One region of the Ensifer sp. R-19 genome, then DNA from elsewhere that is predicted to be linked to it. Evidence: riboswitches for the same ligand, from Rfam matches in the RefSeq annotation. Region 1 holds a riboswitch; each other region holds the start of a gene.
The links. Region 1 has a riboswitch for cobalamin ahead of ACN9MO_RS02600 (aromatic ring-hydroxylating oxygenase subunit alpha). Riboswitches for the same ligand answer to the same signal wherever they lie in the genome.

Region 1 (4,205 bases):
CGTCGGCCCGCTTCATGTAGTCGAAGAGATTGGCTGCCGCTTCGTGAAGATTTCCGGTCGGGCTGAGATCGAGAACGATGGCCGCCTGTTCCTCGCCGGCGATCCGGCCGCCGCCGTAGCGGATCAAGGCCTCGCCTGCACGCACATCGGCAACATCGAGCCTGACGGCCGCGCCGGGCGCGTAGTGGGAGGCCAGCATGCCCGGCGCCTCGATCGTTGCTCCCGCCGTTTCCGGTCGGATCACCGGACGATCGAGCAGGCGCTCGATTTCTGCGGCATCGAGGCCGCCGGGGCGGAGCAGCCGGATCTCGTCGCCATCGACCTTGATGATCGTGGACTCCAAGCCGATTTCGGCCGGGCCTGCGTCGAGGATCAGTTTCAGCTTTTCGCCGAGATCCGCATCGACATGGACCGCACTGGTCGGGCTGATCTTGCCCGAGGTGTTGGCGCTGGGCGCTGCGAGCGGCCGCCCGAAGCGGGCGATCACCCGGCGCGAAAAGCCGTCGGGCATGCGGATGCCAAGCGTGTCGAGGCCGGCCGAGGCCAGCGCATGCACGCTGCTATCGGGCCGCTGCGGCAAGATCAGCGTCAGGGGTCCGGGCCAGAAGGTTTCCGCCAGGCGTCGGGAAATCGGGTCGAAGCGCACATGGGCCTCGGCCATCGCCATGTCGGAGACATGCGAGATCAGCGGATTGAAGCGCGGCCGGCCCTTCATCTCGTAGATGCGGCTGATCGCATCGGGATTGGTGGCGTCGGCGGCAAGGCCATAGACGGTTTCGGTGGGAATCGCGACCGGTTCGCCTTCGGCAAGAACGGCGCAGGCGCGTTCGATCGCGCGGTCCGGTTCCCTGCCTGTGTCGATGATCTCTGCCATGCCGTTTCCTTTCCGACGCTTCCTTAACGGACGTGCCGGGAAAACAGAACGATTTTTTTTGGGGCGTTCGGTTGCTGCCTCAGAGACTGCGGATGATGCGGCGCAGCGCGGAGTCCCGGGCACCCAGCATCAGCACGTTCTTGAGAGCAACCTTGGGGTCGTCCGTGCGGAAGAGGAGCCCGTTGTCGCGGACGTTGCGGTTGATGACCATCTGTCCGTCTTCGGCGTTCGGCTCGATCGCGACCGCGAAATACATGCGGGAATAGCCGCTCTGGATACGGTCGAAGAAATGCGTCTCATCACCAAGGTCGCTGAAGAAATTGGCGAAGTAGAACGACCAGGTGATGTCCTTGGAAGGCGTGACCGCCGTCCGCGCCGCCGTCACATGGCAATAGCCGAGATGCGGCTTGCCGACGAGCGTGCGGTGGAAAATCAGCTTGGGAAACTGGATCGAGGCATGAAAGCCGTTGATCCGCTTGTGCGTCGTGTCACCGGCGGTCGCGAGCTTCTTGCCGGTCCTGTCCGCGACTTCTTCGTAGCTCAGATACCGTCGCTCGCTCGGCAGCCATTGCCGGCGGTTGATCCTGCCGGTGCGCAGAAACTCGGTGTGAACGGCCGTCTTCGGCATGACCGCCGGCGGCTTCTCGGCCGCAGCGTCGTAATATCTGAACTTTGCCATGATCGTCAGTGTGCCATCTGCCTGCCGGACATCTTCGTCCGCCGGCAAGCCTAGTGGCTTATGGTTAATGAAGGATTTCCTTTCGTTCGCGGAAGATGCCCCTGCACATTCATGGGAATGTCGCAAACGGGCGAAGCCTTCCTGTGTCTGCGTCATGTCAGTCACAAAAGACGGCATCTGCCCAATTTTTGATCTATCTATATGTTTATAAAGTGAAAAATTCTCGCATCCGTTTCCAAAAGGCGGTTTCGATCGTGTCGTCATTCTGGAATTGAATGTCGCTATCCGGCGCCTGCCGAGGCGCCTTCCGCGCTTACATATCCTTACTCAAGGTGTCGTCTTCCAAAGGGGAAGGCGGAGAATTGGGAAGCCGGTCAAATCCCGGCGCTGCCCCCGCAACGGTGGTGGAGCGAAAGCCTCGGCAAAAGGCCACTGGACGGTTTTCCGTCCGGGAAGGCGCCGGGCTGGTCCTTCGAAGGACGGCTCCTGAGCCCGGAAACCAGCCTTGACAGACATAACCGTAACGGGTTGCGGCGGGCAGCCGGATCGGAGCCTAAAACGCATGGGCGTGCGCCCATGCGGGTTCCTGTCCTGCCTCTCCGAAACATGGCGCATGAGGACAGGACATGGATACCAAGACCGATATGCTTCGCAAGCTGAAGGGCCGGCGTGACGGCTACAGCCTCGATCGGGCCTTCTACATCGACCCCGACTATTACCGGCAGGACCTGGAAAACATCTGGTATCGGGATTGGCTGTTCATCGGCCACGATTGCGAAATCCCGCGGGCCGGCAACTATTTCACCGTCCAGGTCGGCGACTATCCCGTCGTCATCACCCGCGATCGCCAGGGCACGATCCGCGCGCTCCACAACTCCTGCCGCCACCGCGGCTCCCGCGTCTGCACGCAGCACAAGGGCTCTTCGGCGAAGCTCGTCTGTCCCTATCATCAATGGACCTATGAGCTCGACGGCTCGCTGCTCTTTGCGCGCCAGATGGGCGAGGACTTCGACAAGGCTGCCCACAGCCTGAAGCAGATCCATTGCGAAACGGTCGGCGGCTACATCTTCATCAACCTGTCGGAGACGCCGGCGGATTTCGCCGCCTTCCGCGAGCTGGCATTCCCCTACCTCGCGCCGCACCGGCTGGGAGAGACCAAGGTCGCCTTCGAAAGCACCATCATCGAAAAGGGCAACTGGAAGCTCGTTTGGGAGAACAACCGCGAGTGCTACCACTGCGCCGCCAATCACCCCGAACTCTGCCGGACCTATCCGGAAGCGCCGACCGCGACCGGGGTGCAGGGCGCCAAGGACGATCCGGTGATTGCCGCCCATTGGGCGAAGTGCGAGGCCGAGGGCCTGCCGAGCGAGTTCCGGATGTCGCCGACCGGCCAGTTCCGCGCCGCGCGCATGCCGCTGGTCGATAATGCCGAAAGCTACACCATGTCGGGTGCGCCCGCCGTAAAAAGGGCGCTGTCGGCCGATGTCAGGCAGAAGCAGATCGGCACGCTCCTGATGTTCCACTACCCCACGACCTGGAACCACGTGCTTTCGGATCACGCCATCACCTTCCGCGTGTTGCCGCTGGGGCCGGAACTCACGCAGGTGACAACGAAGTGGCTGGTCCACAAGGACGCGGTCGAAGGTGTCGACTACACGCTCGAGGATCTGACTCATGTCTGGACCGAGACCAACGACCAGGATCGCCAGATCGTCGAGGAAAATGCCTTCGGCATCCGCTCGCCGGCCTATGAGCCCGGTCCGTATTCGCCGGAGCACGAGGGTGGCGTGATGCAGTTCGTCGAATGGTACTGCAAGTTCATGGAGCAGCGCCTGCAGGGCGATGCGGCTCCGCTCTCAAAGGTCGCCTGACATGCAGATGGCGTCCTCCTTCCATCATTTCGACGAACTGCATGTCTGGATCGACCGGCAGCAGATGCTCGAATGCACATCGGCGGTTGTCGAAACCGCCGATGTCATGACCTTCACCTTCCGTGCGGAGAAGCCCGCCTGGTTTCGTTATCTGCCCGGCCAGTTCGTCACCCTCGAATTGCCGGTCGCCGACGAACCGGTCATGCGCACCTACACCCTGTCGTCGACGCCATCGCGACCGCTGTCGATTGCCGTCACGGTGAAGGCGCAGGCCGACAGCGTCGGCACCCGCTGGATGTTCGATCACCTGAAGCCGGGCATGAAGCTCCGGGCTTTTGGACCGCTCGGAGATTTCAGCTTCGTCCGTCATCCCGGCGAAAAGTACCTGTTTATCTCCGCCGGATCCGGCATCACCCCGATGATGTCGATGACGCGCTGGATGGCCGACTGCGTGCCGGAGACCGATGTCACCTTCATCTCCTGTGCTCGCCGGCCGGACGACCTTCTGTTTCGCTCGGAGCTCGAGGTTCTGGCGACACAGATGTCCGGGCTGAATCTCGGCTTCATCGTCGAAGGGCACGAGGCGCGTCACGGCTGGCACGGCCTGCGCGGCCGCATCGACGGTGCCAAGCTACCGTTGCTCGCTCCCGACTTCCAGGAGCGCACGGTGTTCTGCTGCGGTCCGGAACCGTTCATGCGCGGTGTGCGCGAGATGCTGAAGGCAGCCGGCTTCGACATGGCCCGCTATCACGAGGAGAGCTTCCAGCCGGCGGCAGCACCT
Region 2 (4,205 bases), on a different replicon from region 1:
TAGACGCGGCCAATCTTGCCTTCCTTGCGGATCTCGATCTTCGAGACGATCGGGTGGATCGAGGAGGTCGAGTGGTTGATGTAGGAGATCGAGCCCGTCGGCGGCACCGCCTGGAGGTTCTGGTTGTAGAGGCCGCCTTGCGTGACCGCCTGTTTCAGTTCCAGCCAATCGTCCTGCGTCGGGATGCGGATGCCGGCCGCTTCGAACAGGCCCTTCACCTTCTCCGTCGCCGGCAGCCATTCGGCTTCGGTGTATTTGTCGAAATATTCGCCTGACGCGTATTTCGAGTTCTCGAAGCCCTTGAAGGTCACGCCCTTCTCGACCGCCAGCCGGTTGGATGCGCGGATGGCGTGATAGGTCACCGTGTAGAAATAGATGTTGGTGAAATCGATGCCTTCCTCGGAGCCGTAGAAGACGCGCTCGCGGGCGAGGTAGCCGTGCAGATTCATCTGGCCAAGGCCGATCGCGTGGCTGTCGTCATTGCCCTTCTCGATCGAAGGCACGGAAGAGATGTGGCTCATTTCGGAGACGGCGGTGAGCGCGCGGATCGAGGTCTCGATCGTCTGGCCGAAATCCGGACTGTCCATCGCCGCGGCAATGTTCAGCGAGCCGAGATTACAAGAGATATCCTTGCCCATCTTTGCGTAGGAGAGGTCGTCGTTGAATTCGCTCGCCTCGCTCACCTGCAGGATTTCCGAGCAGAGGTTGCTCATGGTGATGCGCCCGGCGATCGGGTTCGCCCGGTTCACCGTGTCCTCGAACATGATGTAGGGGTATCCGCTCTCGAACTGGATTTCGGCAATGATCTGGAAGAAATCGCGCGCCTTGATCTTCCGCTTGCGGATACGAGCATCCTCGACCATCTCGCGGTACTTCTCCGTCACCGAAATTTCGGTCAGCGGCACGCCGTAGACGCGCTCCACGTCATAGGGCGAGAACAGATACATGTCCTCGTTGTTGCGGGCGAGCTCGAAGGTGATGTCCGGGATGACGACGCCGAGCGACAGCGTCTTGATGCGGATCTTTTCGTCGGCATTTTCCCGCTTGGTATCGAGGAAGCGCATGATGTCCGGGTGGTGGGCATGCAGATAAACAGCACCTGCCCCTTGGCGGGCGCCAAGCTGGTTGGCATAGGAGAAGCTGTCTTCAAGCAGTTTCATGACAGGGATGATGCCGGAGGACTGGTTCTCGATCTGCTTGATCGGCGCGCCCATCTCTCTGATGTTGGTGAGCGACAGCGCCACGCCACCGCCGCGCTTGGAGAGCTGCAATGCGGAATTGATCGCGCGGCCGATGCTCTCCATGTTGTCCTCGACCCGCAGCAGGAAGCAGGAGACGAGCTCGCCGCGTTGCTTTTTACCGGCATTGAGGAAGGTCGGCGTCGCCGGCTGGAAACGCCCGGAAATGATCTCATCGACGAGATCGCGGGCAAGTCCCTCGTTGCCGCGCGCCAGTGTCATGGCCACCATGCAGACGCGATCCTCGTAGCGCTCCAGGTAGCGCTTTCCGTCAAAGGTCTTCAGCGTATAGGACGTGTAGTATTTGAACGCGCCGAGGAAGGTCGGGAAGCGGAACTTCTTCCCATAGGCGTGGTCGTAGAGATCGCGGACGAAGTTGAAGGAATACTGGTCGAGAACCTGCTGCTCGTAGTAGCCCTCGGTCACCAGATAATCGAGCTTCTCCCTGAGGTTATGGAAGAAGACCGTGTTCTGGTTGACGTGCTGGAGGAAGTATTGTTTCGCCGCCAGCCGGTCTTTGTCGAGCTGGATCCGTCCCTCTTCATCATAGAGGTTCAGCATTGCGTTCAGCGCATGATAGTCCAGCGCCGCTTCCGTCGCCTTCAGGGGGCGTTCGAGTGTTGAGACGTCCAAAATCGTTCCATCCCGTTTCTGACATTGGCGACGTCCTCCTCTGTTCCGAGAAGCTCGAACCGGTAGAGGTAGGGCACCTGGCACTTGGCCGCGATGACGTCGCCGGCGATCCCGTAGGTCGCGCCGAAATTGCTGTTGCCCGCAGCAATGACGCCGCGGATGTGAGAGCGGTTGCCCGCATCGTTGAGGAAGCGGATGACCTGTTTCGGCACCGCACCCCGGCCGTCATCGCCGCAATAGGTGGGCACGACCAACACGAAAGGCTCGGAAACCGTAAGTGAAGCCTTACTTTCTTTGAGCGGTATGCGCGCTGCGCGAAGGCCGAGCTTTTCGACGAAGCGATGGGTGTTTTCCGAGCGGCTGGAAAAATAGACGATCAGGCCCACCGCCCGTCTCCTCTAGGAAAGCGCGCTGATCTTGTCGGGGCGAAAACCCGCCCAGTGTTCGGGGCCGGCGACGACGACGGGAAGCTGCATGTAGCCGAGGCCCTTGACCGTTTCGAGCGCGTCTTGGTCGATGGAGATATCAATGACCTCGTAGTTGACGCCCTGGCGATCGAGCGCTCGGTAGGTCGCGGTGCATTGGACGCAGGCGGGCTTGCTGTAGACGGTAACGTTCATTTCTTCCTCGTTTGGTCGGCTGGATGAGAGCATGAGAAGGCGCACGGACACGCAGCCGCGATCCGGCGAAATGCAGGGCTGTCATGGCTGTGGCTCGCTCGGATCTGGACGCCCGGGCATGCCTCTTCGTCAGCTGCGCGGGAAACCGCGCCTCTTGATTGGCGAGCGATAGAATTTCAATGACGCGGACATGACTTCACCCCGAAGCTTTCGACAGGCTGCCGGGGAGATGTCGAGACGATCAGGCAGGCTCATCCTGCCGCACGACAGCGCCGTGCGTCCTATCAGACGCGCAAAGATCGCTGTAGCACTTCGATTTGCTGCATGTTTTTATCCTTAAATCGGCGACGATTTAAGGAAACATGCAGTAGACTCAACCCCTCCGGACACCCGCCCGTGGACGTTTGTTGCTCGAGGCAGGTCTCCTGGCTCACGGGTCTCAGCTTCCATCCCGACCTTCCCGAGGCCTCATGCCTCAGTGGTCCAATTCCGGACAGTCGCTCGCCGTCTACAGTTGCGGGGGCAGCTACGGCATAGCCTAGCGAAAACTCGCCGACGCACCGTATTCCCGTCTTAGCTCTCAATCCCTGCGAATCGAGAGAACCTCGAACACTAGATATAGTAGTTCATCGCAAATCTGCGTCAATAGGTTCGAGGTGCCCGAAGCCGGGGTGAGATCGCCGTGTGGATAACAAGGAGTAAACGGCGGGAGGCGGCGAAACCTGTGGGTGAAGAACTTCTCGGCTTTGAGCCCCGCGCTCGCTCCGTTGCGATCACTTGCGAAGGGGCTTCGGCACGCCGCTTTTAGAAACGCCACGCCGGATCTCTCCCGAATTCGGTCCGCGGGCTGGGAAGGTGGCAGATCACGATAACTGCGCTGTGTCTTGCCTCTGCGCTCCGTCAATCGCAGAGCGACATGCTTATGTCTTTGTTTTCTCCGGGCTGGGCTCGAGGCGAAGCCCTTGCCATTTGCGGCGCGTCGCCGCAATCCCGCTCCGGCGAGGGCGGTGACCTGCGCGGATCGTCGTCCTTCGGCCAATGCCAAGGATCGGCACCATCGCCGACGCGCGCCCGGATGGTCTCCTGATCTCGCGTCAGCCCGATATCCTTCAGCTGGAATTCGCTGAACGTATCGATGGCGATGATTGGGTTGAGTGCGTTGCCGGCCCAGTTCAGGGCATGAAGGATCGTTGATCGCACTGCGCTAAGCATTGCTATCCTCTTTGTTTTTGCTGTTGTGTTCACGAAAAAAGTGAGGATTTTTGCTGCTTCGCGCAAAGCGATTTCTCGCATGCTGGCATAAAGAATGCTTATCTCAGGGCCATGAGCAAGATTCCTCCCATGAGTGCCGTGCGCGCCTTCGAAGCGGCCGCCAGACATCTGAGCTTCACCCGCGCCGCCGACGAGCTCGGCATGACGCAGGCGGCGGTCAGCTACCAGATCCGGCTGTTGGAGGAGCGCATCGGCACGCCGCTCTTCGTTCGTCTTCCGCGCGAGGTTCGGCTGACGGCGGCCGGGCGGCAGCTGGCGCCGAAGGTGACGGAAGCGATCGACCTTCTCGGGGCGGCCTTCTCGGAGATTGCCGACAAGACCGAACACCACCTGCACATTTCCGTGCTGCCGACCGTCGTGTCGAGCTGGCTCGGCCAGCGGCTCGCCTCGTTCCAGACGGCCCATCCGAACATCAGCATCCGGGTGCACATGTCGACCGAGC
Region 3 (4,205 bases), 1.9 Mb from region 1:
CGTGCATCTCGACCTGTTGCGCGACCTTTTGGAAGGAGAGCAGCCTGCAGCCTTCTGGAGCAAGTTTGCTGAGCTTGAACAGCAGTACGACGCGCGCATCCCCAAGCGCTGACCGCCCGAGGTGACGAGACCTCAGAAGGGTGCACCGGCAAGGATTGACCGCCTTGCCGGTGCTTTTTGTCACGTGCGGGCGAAACCGAGGATGAAGAGCGCCAGCGAACCGATCGAGGCGAAGGTGCGCACGTGGTTCCACCAGACCCAATCGGTGAGATAGCGCCCAAGCCACAGATCGGTCGCGGCCTGCCCGGGTGCAGCGGCCGCAAGCGCGTCGTTCATCGGCACGTTGAAGACGATCGTCACCAGAAGCACGCCGACGACATAGACCAGGCCGCCCGCGGCCAGCAGCCATCGGCCCTCGCCGCCCGAAATGAACGCGACGACAATCAGCGCCAGGCCAAGCAGCGCCGTGCCCATGAAGGCGCTGAGGAAGATCGGGTTCTGGATGACGACGTTGATGGCGTTCATCGCGGCGATCCCCTGCTCCGGCGGCAGCCGCGACAAGGCTTGCATGATGCAGACCGAAAAGATGAAGAACAACCCGGCCATCAGGCCGGAACCGATCGCGGCGGCAAACGCCAGAGCGGGGATCAGCGGGATCATGCGGCAATACTCCAGACACCAGTTGCTGCGGTCTCGCGGGCGTAGGTTGCAAAGTCGCGCGGCCGCCGCCCAAGCACGCGCTCGACGTCAGACGTCACACTCGAATTGCGCCCGTCGAGCACCGAGGTGAAGAGATAGCGGATGAGTTCGACATAGTCATCAGGCACACCGTCAGCCTGCAATTGCGCGGCGAAGTCGCCAACCGGCACGGCCTGATAGGAGATCGGGCGTTTGGCCGCGGCAGCGATCTCGGCCACGGCTTCAGCAAAGGTCATCAGCCGCGGGCCGGTCAGAGAATAGACCTTGCCGACATGATCATCGTCGAGAAGCGCTTCAACCGCGACGTCAGCGATGTCGTCGCAGCTGACGAAAGGCTCGGTGACTGTATCCACGGGCAGGAAGACCGAACCGCTTGAGACCCCCTCGGCCAGGAAGCCTTCGTTGAAGTTTTCGAAGAACCAGCTCCCCCGAACGATCGTCCAGTCAGCGCCGGAGGCCTGCAATTCGCGCTCGGCCGCTTCCGCCTCGTCCTCGCCGCGCCCCGACAAGAGCACCAGCCGCCTGATGCCGGCGCCCACGGCAAGGCTTGCGAACTTGCGGATGGTCTCAACAGAGCCGGGCACCGCCAGATCGGGCTGGTAGCAGACATAGATGCGATCGACATTTTCGAGCACAGGCGCCCAGGTCGCCTCGTCCGTCCAGTCAAAGGACGGTGATGCCGAGCGGGCGCCGATGCGCACCGCAACACCCCGCTCTTGAAGGCGCTCAGCCACCCGCCGCCCCGTCTTGCCGGTACCGCCCAAAACCAGTGTGACTTTCTGAGACATCGTTTCCTCCTAAGGTTCATCAACAAACATGAGCATCTCTCACATTTGCAAATGTGATAAATCCTCGTATTTTAAGAGTCAAGCCAAAATGTGAGCATCACTCATGATTTCAGAAACAAGCCCATCCGCGGTTCCCGCCGAAGACGAAACCGCCCTGCGCCGGACACCCAGCCAGAAACGCAGCCGCGAGCGCGTCGAACAGATCCTAGCCTGCGCGACGGCGCTCATTCAGGAAAAGGGCAGCGACGCCATGCGCATGAGCGAAGTTGCTGAAAAGGCTGGAATTTCGATCGGATCGCTCTACCAGTACTTCCCCGACAAGGCGGCGATCGTGCGCACGCTGGCCGAGCGCTACAATGCCGTGTGCAACGAGTGCATCGCGGCCGAGCTTGCCAAGGTCACATCGCTCGCAGAACTGCGCGACGCCTTCTGCGTGCTGTTCGACATCTACTACGACATGTTTCTGGCCGAGCCCGTCATGCGCGACATCTGGTCGGCAATGCAGGCCGACAAGGCGCTGCGCGAGATCGATCTTCTGCAAAGCCGCGCCGGCGGAAAACTGCTTGCCGATGTCTGGGCCCGGCTTGTGCCCGAAACCCCGCGCGAAACCATCGACAGTGCCGCTTTCCTGATCATGCATCTCGGCGATTGCACCATGCGGCTTGCGGTGTCGGTCGATCGCGCCGAGGGCGACCGCATCGTCGAGGCCTATAAACGCATGATCATCCGCGATTTTGTCGCGGATGGACCGGGCGGCGGCGCAAGTCCAATTGACATATTAGGGGTGCGATCCTAATCATCAGAGATCGATTGGTTCCCGGGACACGAACGTGTTTCGGGAGTAAACGGGAACGTGACGGATGGACCCATGCTGGGCATTCACATCACGGCCGACCCCGCGACTGTAGAGCGACGTCGATCTGCCATTCCGGAGCGATCCGGAAGAAGCCACTGGAAGAGACCACGAGAGGGTGGTCGATCTGGGAAGGCGAGGCTGATCCAGGGCTTCCCGCCCAGCGCCGTGAGCCAGGAAACCTGCCACTCGATACGGGCATAGGGCCCACACCGGGAATTTCCCGATGCCATCACGGAGGTTGTCATGGCTACGTCTACTGTTTCGAGCATTCCGCTCTCCCTCAGCGATCGTCTGACCGCTGGCGTCATCGCGCTTTTCATCGGCGCATTCCTCGTCTTCGGTGCCGGCCTTGCCAATTCGGCCGTGCTGCACGACACCGCGCACGACACCCGCCACTCCTACGGCTTCCCCTGCCACTAAGACGATGTTCCGGAACGTAACTCACGTTCCGCATCGAAGTGTCTGCGGACATGAACGCATCCGGCCTGTGCCGGATGTCGGTGTTTGTGCATGCCGGTTTCGTCCGGCGCGCAACGGCCATCCGCATGGCAGAACGGGAAGGCTTGCAAACCACGCCGCAGCGCGTGGCTTTTGCCGTTATCGAGGGACTTCAAGATGATTGTCAGAACGCTTCTGGCCGCGATCGTGGCTGGACTGATTGCCGGTGTCTTCATGACCGGCGCCCAGGAATTTCGGGTAACCCCGCTGATCCTGCATGCGGAGGAATTCGAAGGCGAGGCTCCGGCCGCAACCGAACAGCCCGCTGCACAGCCTGGAACGACGCAACCCGCCGCCGAGGGCCATGACCAGCATTCGTCGCTGAAGGCGGTCTCACCGCTTTCCGCCATGCTCGATGCCCTGTCGCCGATCACGCCAGCCTATGCGCATGAGGGCGAACACGAGGAAGGCGGCATCATGTTCGGTATGAGCCGGTTCTCCGGCACACTCATTGCCAACCTCGTCACCGGCTCCGGCTTCGGCCTGCTCCTGGCCGGCGTCAGCCTGGTGATCGGCTACCCGATCACGCTTAGGAACGGCGCGCTCTGGGGCGCCTGCGGCTGGCTTGCCGTGCACATGCTGCCGGCAATCGGCCTGCCGCCGGAACTGCCGGGTTTCCCGGCCGCCGAACTCGGCGACCGCCAAACCTGGTGGCTGGCGACCGTCGCCCTCTCCGCAGTCGGTCTCTATCTCGTCGTCCTGCGCGAAGAAATCGTGTCCAAGGTCGTCGGCCTCGCGTTGATCGCCGCGCCGCACGTCTACGGCGCGCCGCAGCCGGTCGATATTACGAGCAACGTTCCGGCCGTGCTCGGCGCCGAGTTTGCGGTTGCCGCACTCGCCACCACGCTCGCCTTCTGGATCGTGCTTGGCGTCGTCTCCGGCTTCATCAACGAGCGTTTCGCGAGAGCAAACTGATCCGGCCGATCACGCCCCCCCATGGGCACCTGAACAAACGACGGCGGGGTTCAGGCCCCGCCGTTTTGCATGAGATGCGCGGCCAGCCGCGCGCGGCGATCGTCCGGCTCCAGCAGGACGCAGGTATCGCAGAAGCTGCCACCCTCCGTTTGGAAGTAGAGGCAACAGCCGCAACGGATCCGATATTGGCGCGACAGTTGCGCGCCGCTTGCCGGATCGACCGCGGAGATCTCCTCGTAGCAGAGCTCTTCCGAGAACAACCGCGAGCCCCGCCGCTTGACGATCGCAAGCGCCTCGGCCATGCCGCGCGCCTCGTCACCGATCGCGCGACCGATCTCCAGGAACGCTCCGGCAAGGGAATCCGCTGCCAGCCGCCACTGCGCCCCGGAAGAAAGCCCGGTGCGCTTTTTCAGGACCGCGATGACCGGCGCCAGATGGGCCGTGAAGCC
Region 4 (4,205 bases), 1.4 Mb from region 1:
TTCCAGCCGGAAACGCCGGTGTAGCCGACCATGTGGTCCTGCAGCTTCAGCGCCAGCATCATCTCGATCAGATTGACGTCGTTGGCGATCGCCCGCTTCGGCGCAGCATCGAAGGTCACCTCGCGGTTGCAGCTCTTGACGGTAACCGGATAGGCGAGCGCCGGCACAGCAGGGGCGATGAGAAACAGGAAGGCAGAGGAGGCAATGTTGATCTTCATGAAATGGATCCCTGTCGAGGAAGTGAAAAGGAGAAACGGGCGGTGCCGGCAACGGCGGTGCTGTGGGCGGTGGCGGTGACACCGAAGGCGGAGGACAGCGCCCGCGGGCTCAGCACCGCGTCGGGTGTGCCAAAGGCGATGAGCCGCCCCGCCGTCACGATCGCCACGTCAGTCGCGAATTCGGCGGCGAGATTGATGTCGTGCAGCGTCGATACGATCGTCAGCTTCAACGTCTGCAACAGCTCGAGGATTTCGAGCTGGTGGCGGATGTCGAGATGGTTGGTCGGCTCATCGAGGATGATGATGCGCGGCTCCTGGGCAAGCGCCCGGGCAATCAGCACCCGCTGTTTCTCGCCGCCCGAGAGCGTCGAGAACTGGCGGCCGGCCAGATGGGCGAGATCGAGATGGGAGAGTGCATGCTGCACCCGCTCGCGGTCGGTGTCCGTCCAGCCGTTGAGCCCCTCCCGCCGCGGGATGCGGCCCATCATCACCACGTCGCGCACGCTGAAGGGAAAATCGCCGGGCATTTCCTGAAGCACGACGGCGATCGTTTTCGCCGCTTCGCGCGCCGAAATCGACCACAGGTCGACGCCGTCGACCTCGATGCGGCCCGCATTCGGCTGCACCGCCCGGTAAAGGCAGCGTAAGAGCGAGGTCTTGCCGGCCCCGTTCGGCCCGAGGATCGCAAGCCGGCTGCCCGCCTCGATCGCGAAGTCCATGTCGTCGACCAGGGTCAGCCCCGGGCGCGGCCCCCAGCAAAGCCCCTTAACGCGAAGGGCGGCTCCTGTTGCGGTGCAGGTCATGGTCTGATCCCACCCCGGCAGCGCCACGCGTCCATCCCCGACGCACCAAACGCGCTTGAGCGCATGCGTGTCGCGCTCATTGGAAATGGCCCGCAACGTCTTCGGAGACGAGCATGGCCGCCGGGATGCGGGCGAGCGTCTTGCCCTTCAGCCCGCGCGGCCGTTCGGCAGCCCGCGTCATGCCGTCGCCGCGCTCCACATAGGTGGCGGCAAAGCGGACGAGATCGTCGATGTCCTCTTCCGGCGAAATGTCGCCAAAGAGATAGGTCGCCTTGCCCGTCGCCTGGAAGGCGATGGTGCAGGGGCGCGTGCATGCCGCCATGCAGACCGTGCCGGCAATCGAGAAATCACGATCGAGCGGCGCGCCGAGGGCGGCAATGCTGCGGTTAAGACGCTTTATCAGCTCGGCGCCCGGCATGCAGGGGCCGCCGGTAAAACGGCAATCGGTGCAGACCGTTATCTTATGCTGTCGGGAAGTCGGCTCAGCCATTTTCTCTCTCCGCCGGACTGACGGCAAGAGATGGCGAAGCGGCAGGATGACGGATGACCGTCGCGCGAAAGCCAGTTCTTTTCCATCGGAACACCCCGTCCGTTGTGGTTGATCGGTTCGATGGCAGGTCTCCTGGCTCGCGGGTCGCGGCGCATCCACGTCTTCCCGGCCATTGGCCAGTGACATGGTGTGAATGCGCTGTCCGCTCACAGTTGCGGGGGCAGCCACGGTTTCGGTCCCGTCAGGGTCGTCCGTTCCGTGTTCCCTTTTCAGCCGCCTCCGCATTGTCGCGGACGCAGCACCATCGCGCTCTTCCTCGCATGAATCGGCAGCGGATACAACCGATGGGGTCGGGCGGCCGGGATCTATCAACATGCGGCGTTTCGTCATGTACTGACTGTTATAACATAACATAACAACAACCAACAAGGTAATGATCCTAAGTCACCCTGCCGGCCGCCGCGGGCGAGAGTCTCGCCTGACGGCGACGACCGGCGTATCCTTGCTCCTTGGCTTGTCGGGAAAGGAGCTCTGCCATGGCTGCCTATTTGATCGCCGATGTCGATATCACCGATGCAGCGACCTTCGAGGAATACAAAAGAGAGGTGCCGGCGACGGAGGCCCGCTATGGCGGGCGCTATCTCGGCCGCGGTGGCGCAACCCGGGTGCTTGAAGGCGACTGGGAACCGCACCGGCTCGTCATCCTCGAGTTCCCGGACATGCAAGCCTTGCTCTCCTGGTACCAATCGCCGGAGTATCAGCGCCTGAAGACGATCCGTGAGCGCTGTGCCAGGACACGGATCATAGCACTCGAAGGCGTCGCCATCTGAAGCGGAGCGCAAGACTGGCCGCAATTGCCGGCCTTGCTCGTGAAACGAACGGATGAGCGCCCCCGTCACTTCAAGCTTCGCGGCGCGCGGATGAAGCAACTGCGGGGCATGTGCTCCGGGTCCATCGACATGCGGCGTTTCGTCATGTCCATCCGTTATGCGATAACATAAAAATACAACGTCAGAGTTGAATAGCCGGCGAAATCCGCCGTGGTGGGACCGTGTACCTTCATCGCGACCGGCGCGCCGCCACCCTCTCGAACTTGCCTTCGCACGACCGCCCGGCCCGACGCTTTCGGACCGGTGCCGCGCAGCGCTCATCAGCCCCCACTGCGCGCAAAAGCCGGAAATTTAACGTACGTTACGCTCACGTAACCCCAAGGCCGTTGAGAAAATCAGCAGCCGAAGCGACAATTGCCAAAGCTAGGATTGGGCATCGACAAGCCACCGATAAAATCAACTTAGCCGCGCAGGTCCCGAAATGAAGTGATGGCAACGCAACTTTCTAAAGGGGATGGCAGTGAATCCAATTGACTTCTTCGTCGAGACGCTTCGGACCTATCCTCCGGTCGCTGTCTTCCTCGCCCTCGGCATCGGTTTCCTGATCGGACCCATCAAGGTCGCGGGGTTCAATCTCGGAAACGTCACCGCCACGCTCCTGGCGGGCGTCCTCATCGGGCAGCTGGGCATCCAGGTTTCCGGTGATCTGAAGTCCACCTTGTTCCTGATCTTCCTGTTCGCCGTCGGCTACGGTGTCGGCCCGCAATTCGTGCGCGGCTTGAGCACCGATGGGCCGAAGCAGATTGCCTTTGCGCTGTCTGTCCTGGTGCTGTGCCTCATCGTTCCCTATCTCTGCGCGCTGATCGCCGGGCTTCCGCTTGGCTACGGCGCCGGCATGTATGCCGGGTCGCAGACGATCTCGGCTGCGATCGGCGTTGCCACGGACCAGATCAATTCGCTCGGGCTGACGCCGGAGCAGGCCAAGACCTTTGCCGACCAGATTCCGATTGCCTATGCGGTCACCTACATCTGGGGCACGATCGGCTCTGCCATCATCCTCGCCCAGCTTGGCCCAAAACTTCTCGGCATCGATCTTCCGGCGGCCTGCAAGGAGTATGAGGCCAAGCTCGGCGGCGGCACCGAGAGCAGCGAACCCGGCATCACCCGCGCCTATCATGATTTCGGCCTTCGGGCCTATCGGATCGACGAAGCAAGCGGGCTAACCGGAACGCCGGTCAAGAACCTGCTTCCCGGCATTCGCGTCTTCGTCGAGCGCCTGCGAAGAGGCGATCGGATCATCGAAGCGGATGGCAACACCGTGCTGCAGCCGGGCGACGTCGTCGCCTTCTCGGGCAGGCGCGCCCTGCTCGTCGAAAACCTGGACAGCAAGCTGACGGAGGTCGAGGACAAGGAGCTTCTGAACGCGGAGGCCGAGATCGTCGACGTCTACGTGACCAGCAAGGCGCTGGCCGGAAAGACACTCGCCGAAGTCAGCACGATGGATTGGGCGCGCGGCGTCTATGCCCGCAAGATCGTGCGCTCGCTGGTCGAGATCCCGGTCCTTCCCGGCACGACCGTCGAGCGTGGCGACATCGTCACCATCGGCGGCGCCAGGAGGCACGTCGAAGCGGCGATCAAGGCTCTCGGCTTTGCCGATCGCCCGGTCGAAACCACCGACATCGCCTTCCTCGGCTGGGGTCTGTTCATCGGCGCGATGATCGGGGCGCTGACGATAACGATCGGCGGTATTCCGATCGGGCTATCCACGTCAGGCGGCGCCCTGCTTGCCGGTCTCGTGCTCGGCTGGCTGCGCACCACCTACCCCGCCTTCGGCCGCATCCCGTCGCCGGCGCTGTGGCTGTTG

Region 2: it holds a riboswitch for cobalamin, as region 1 does, so the genes downstream of both, nrdH (glutaredoxin-like protein NrdH) here and ACN9MO_RS02600 (aromatic ring-hydroxylating oxygenase subunit alpha) in region 1, are expected to answer to the same signal.
Region 3: it holds a riboswitch for cobalamin, as region 1 does, so the genes downstream of both, ACN9MO_RS11945 (CbtB domain-containing protein) here and ACN9MO_RS02600 (aromatic ring-hydroxylating oxygenase subunit alpha) in region 1, are expected to answer to the same signal.
Region 4: it holds a riboswitch for cobalamin, as region 1 does, so the genes downstream of both, ACN9MO_RS09480 (DUF1636 family protein) here and ACN9MO_RS02600 (aromatic ring-hydroxylating oxygenase subunit alpha) in region 1, are expected to answer to the same signal.

Annotation. Positions count from the first base shown of each region.
Region 1 covers NZ_CP184569.1:558,383-562,587, forward strand. Annotated here, with positions in the region: gene ACN9MO_RS02590 (L-threonylcarbamoyladenylate synthase) at 1-874, opposite strand, end outside; gene ACN9MO_RS02595 (DUF6656 family protein) at 954-1,553, opposite strand; cobalamin riboswitch at 1,867-2,075, shown strand; gene ACN9MO_RS02600 (aromatic ring-hydroxylating oxygenase subunit alpha) at 2,180-3,424, shown strand; gene ACN9MO_RS02605 (hybrid-cluster NAD(P)-dependent oxidoreductase) at 3,426-4,205, shown strand, end outside.
Region 2 covers NZ_CP184570.1:2,060,037-2,064,241, forward strand. Annotated here, with positions in the region: gene nrdE (class 1b ribonucleoside-diphosphate reductase subunit alpha) at 1-1,871, opposite strand, end outside; gene nrdI (class Ib ribonucleoside-diphosphate reductase assembly flavoprotein NrdI) at 1,841-2,257, opposite strand; gene nrdH (glutaredoxin-like protein NrdH) at 2,270-2,491, opposite strand; cobalamin riboswitch at 2,890-3,114, opposite strand; gene ACN9MO_RS28780 (hypothetical protein) at 3,392-3,871, opposite strand; gene ACN9MO_RS28785 (LysR substrate-binding domain-containing protein) at 3,833-4,205, shown strand, end outside.
Region 3 covers NZ_CP184569.1:2,435,671-2,439,875, forward strand. Annotated here, with positions in the region: gene ACN9MO_RS11925 (SRPBCC family protein) at 1-112, shown strand, start outside; gene ACN9MO_RS11930 (DUF1772 domain-containing protein) at 181-660, opposite strand; gene ACN9MO_RS11935 (NAD(P)H-binding protein) at 657-1,487, opposite strand; gene ACN9MO_RS11940 (TetR family transcriptional regulator) at 1,591-2,283, shown strand; cobalamin riboswitch at 2,282-2,544, shown strand; gene ACN9MO_RS11945 (CbtB domain-containing protein) at 2,587-2,763, shown strand; gene ACN9MO_RS11950 (CbtA family protein) at 2,959-3,756, shown strand; gene ACN9MO_RS11955 ((2Fe-2S)-binding protein) at 3,807-4,205, opposite strand, start outside.
Region 4 covers NZ_CP184569.1:1,941,418-1,945,622, forward strand. Annotated here, with positions in the region: gene ACN9MO_RS09470 (ABC transporter substrate-binding protein) at 1-218, opposite strand, end outside; gene ACN9MO_RS09475 (ABC transporter ATP-binding protein) at 215-1,021, opposite strand; gene ACN9MO_RS09480 (DUF1636 family protein) at 1,098-1,511, opposite strand; cobalamin riboswitch at 1,617-1,832, opposite strand; gene ACN9MO_RS09485 (DUF1330 domain-containing protein) at 2,048-2,341, shown strand; gene aspT (aspartate-alanine antiporter) at 2,862-4,205, shown strand, end outside.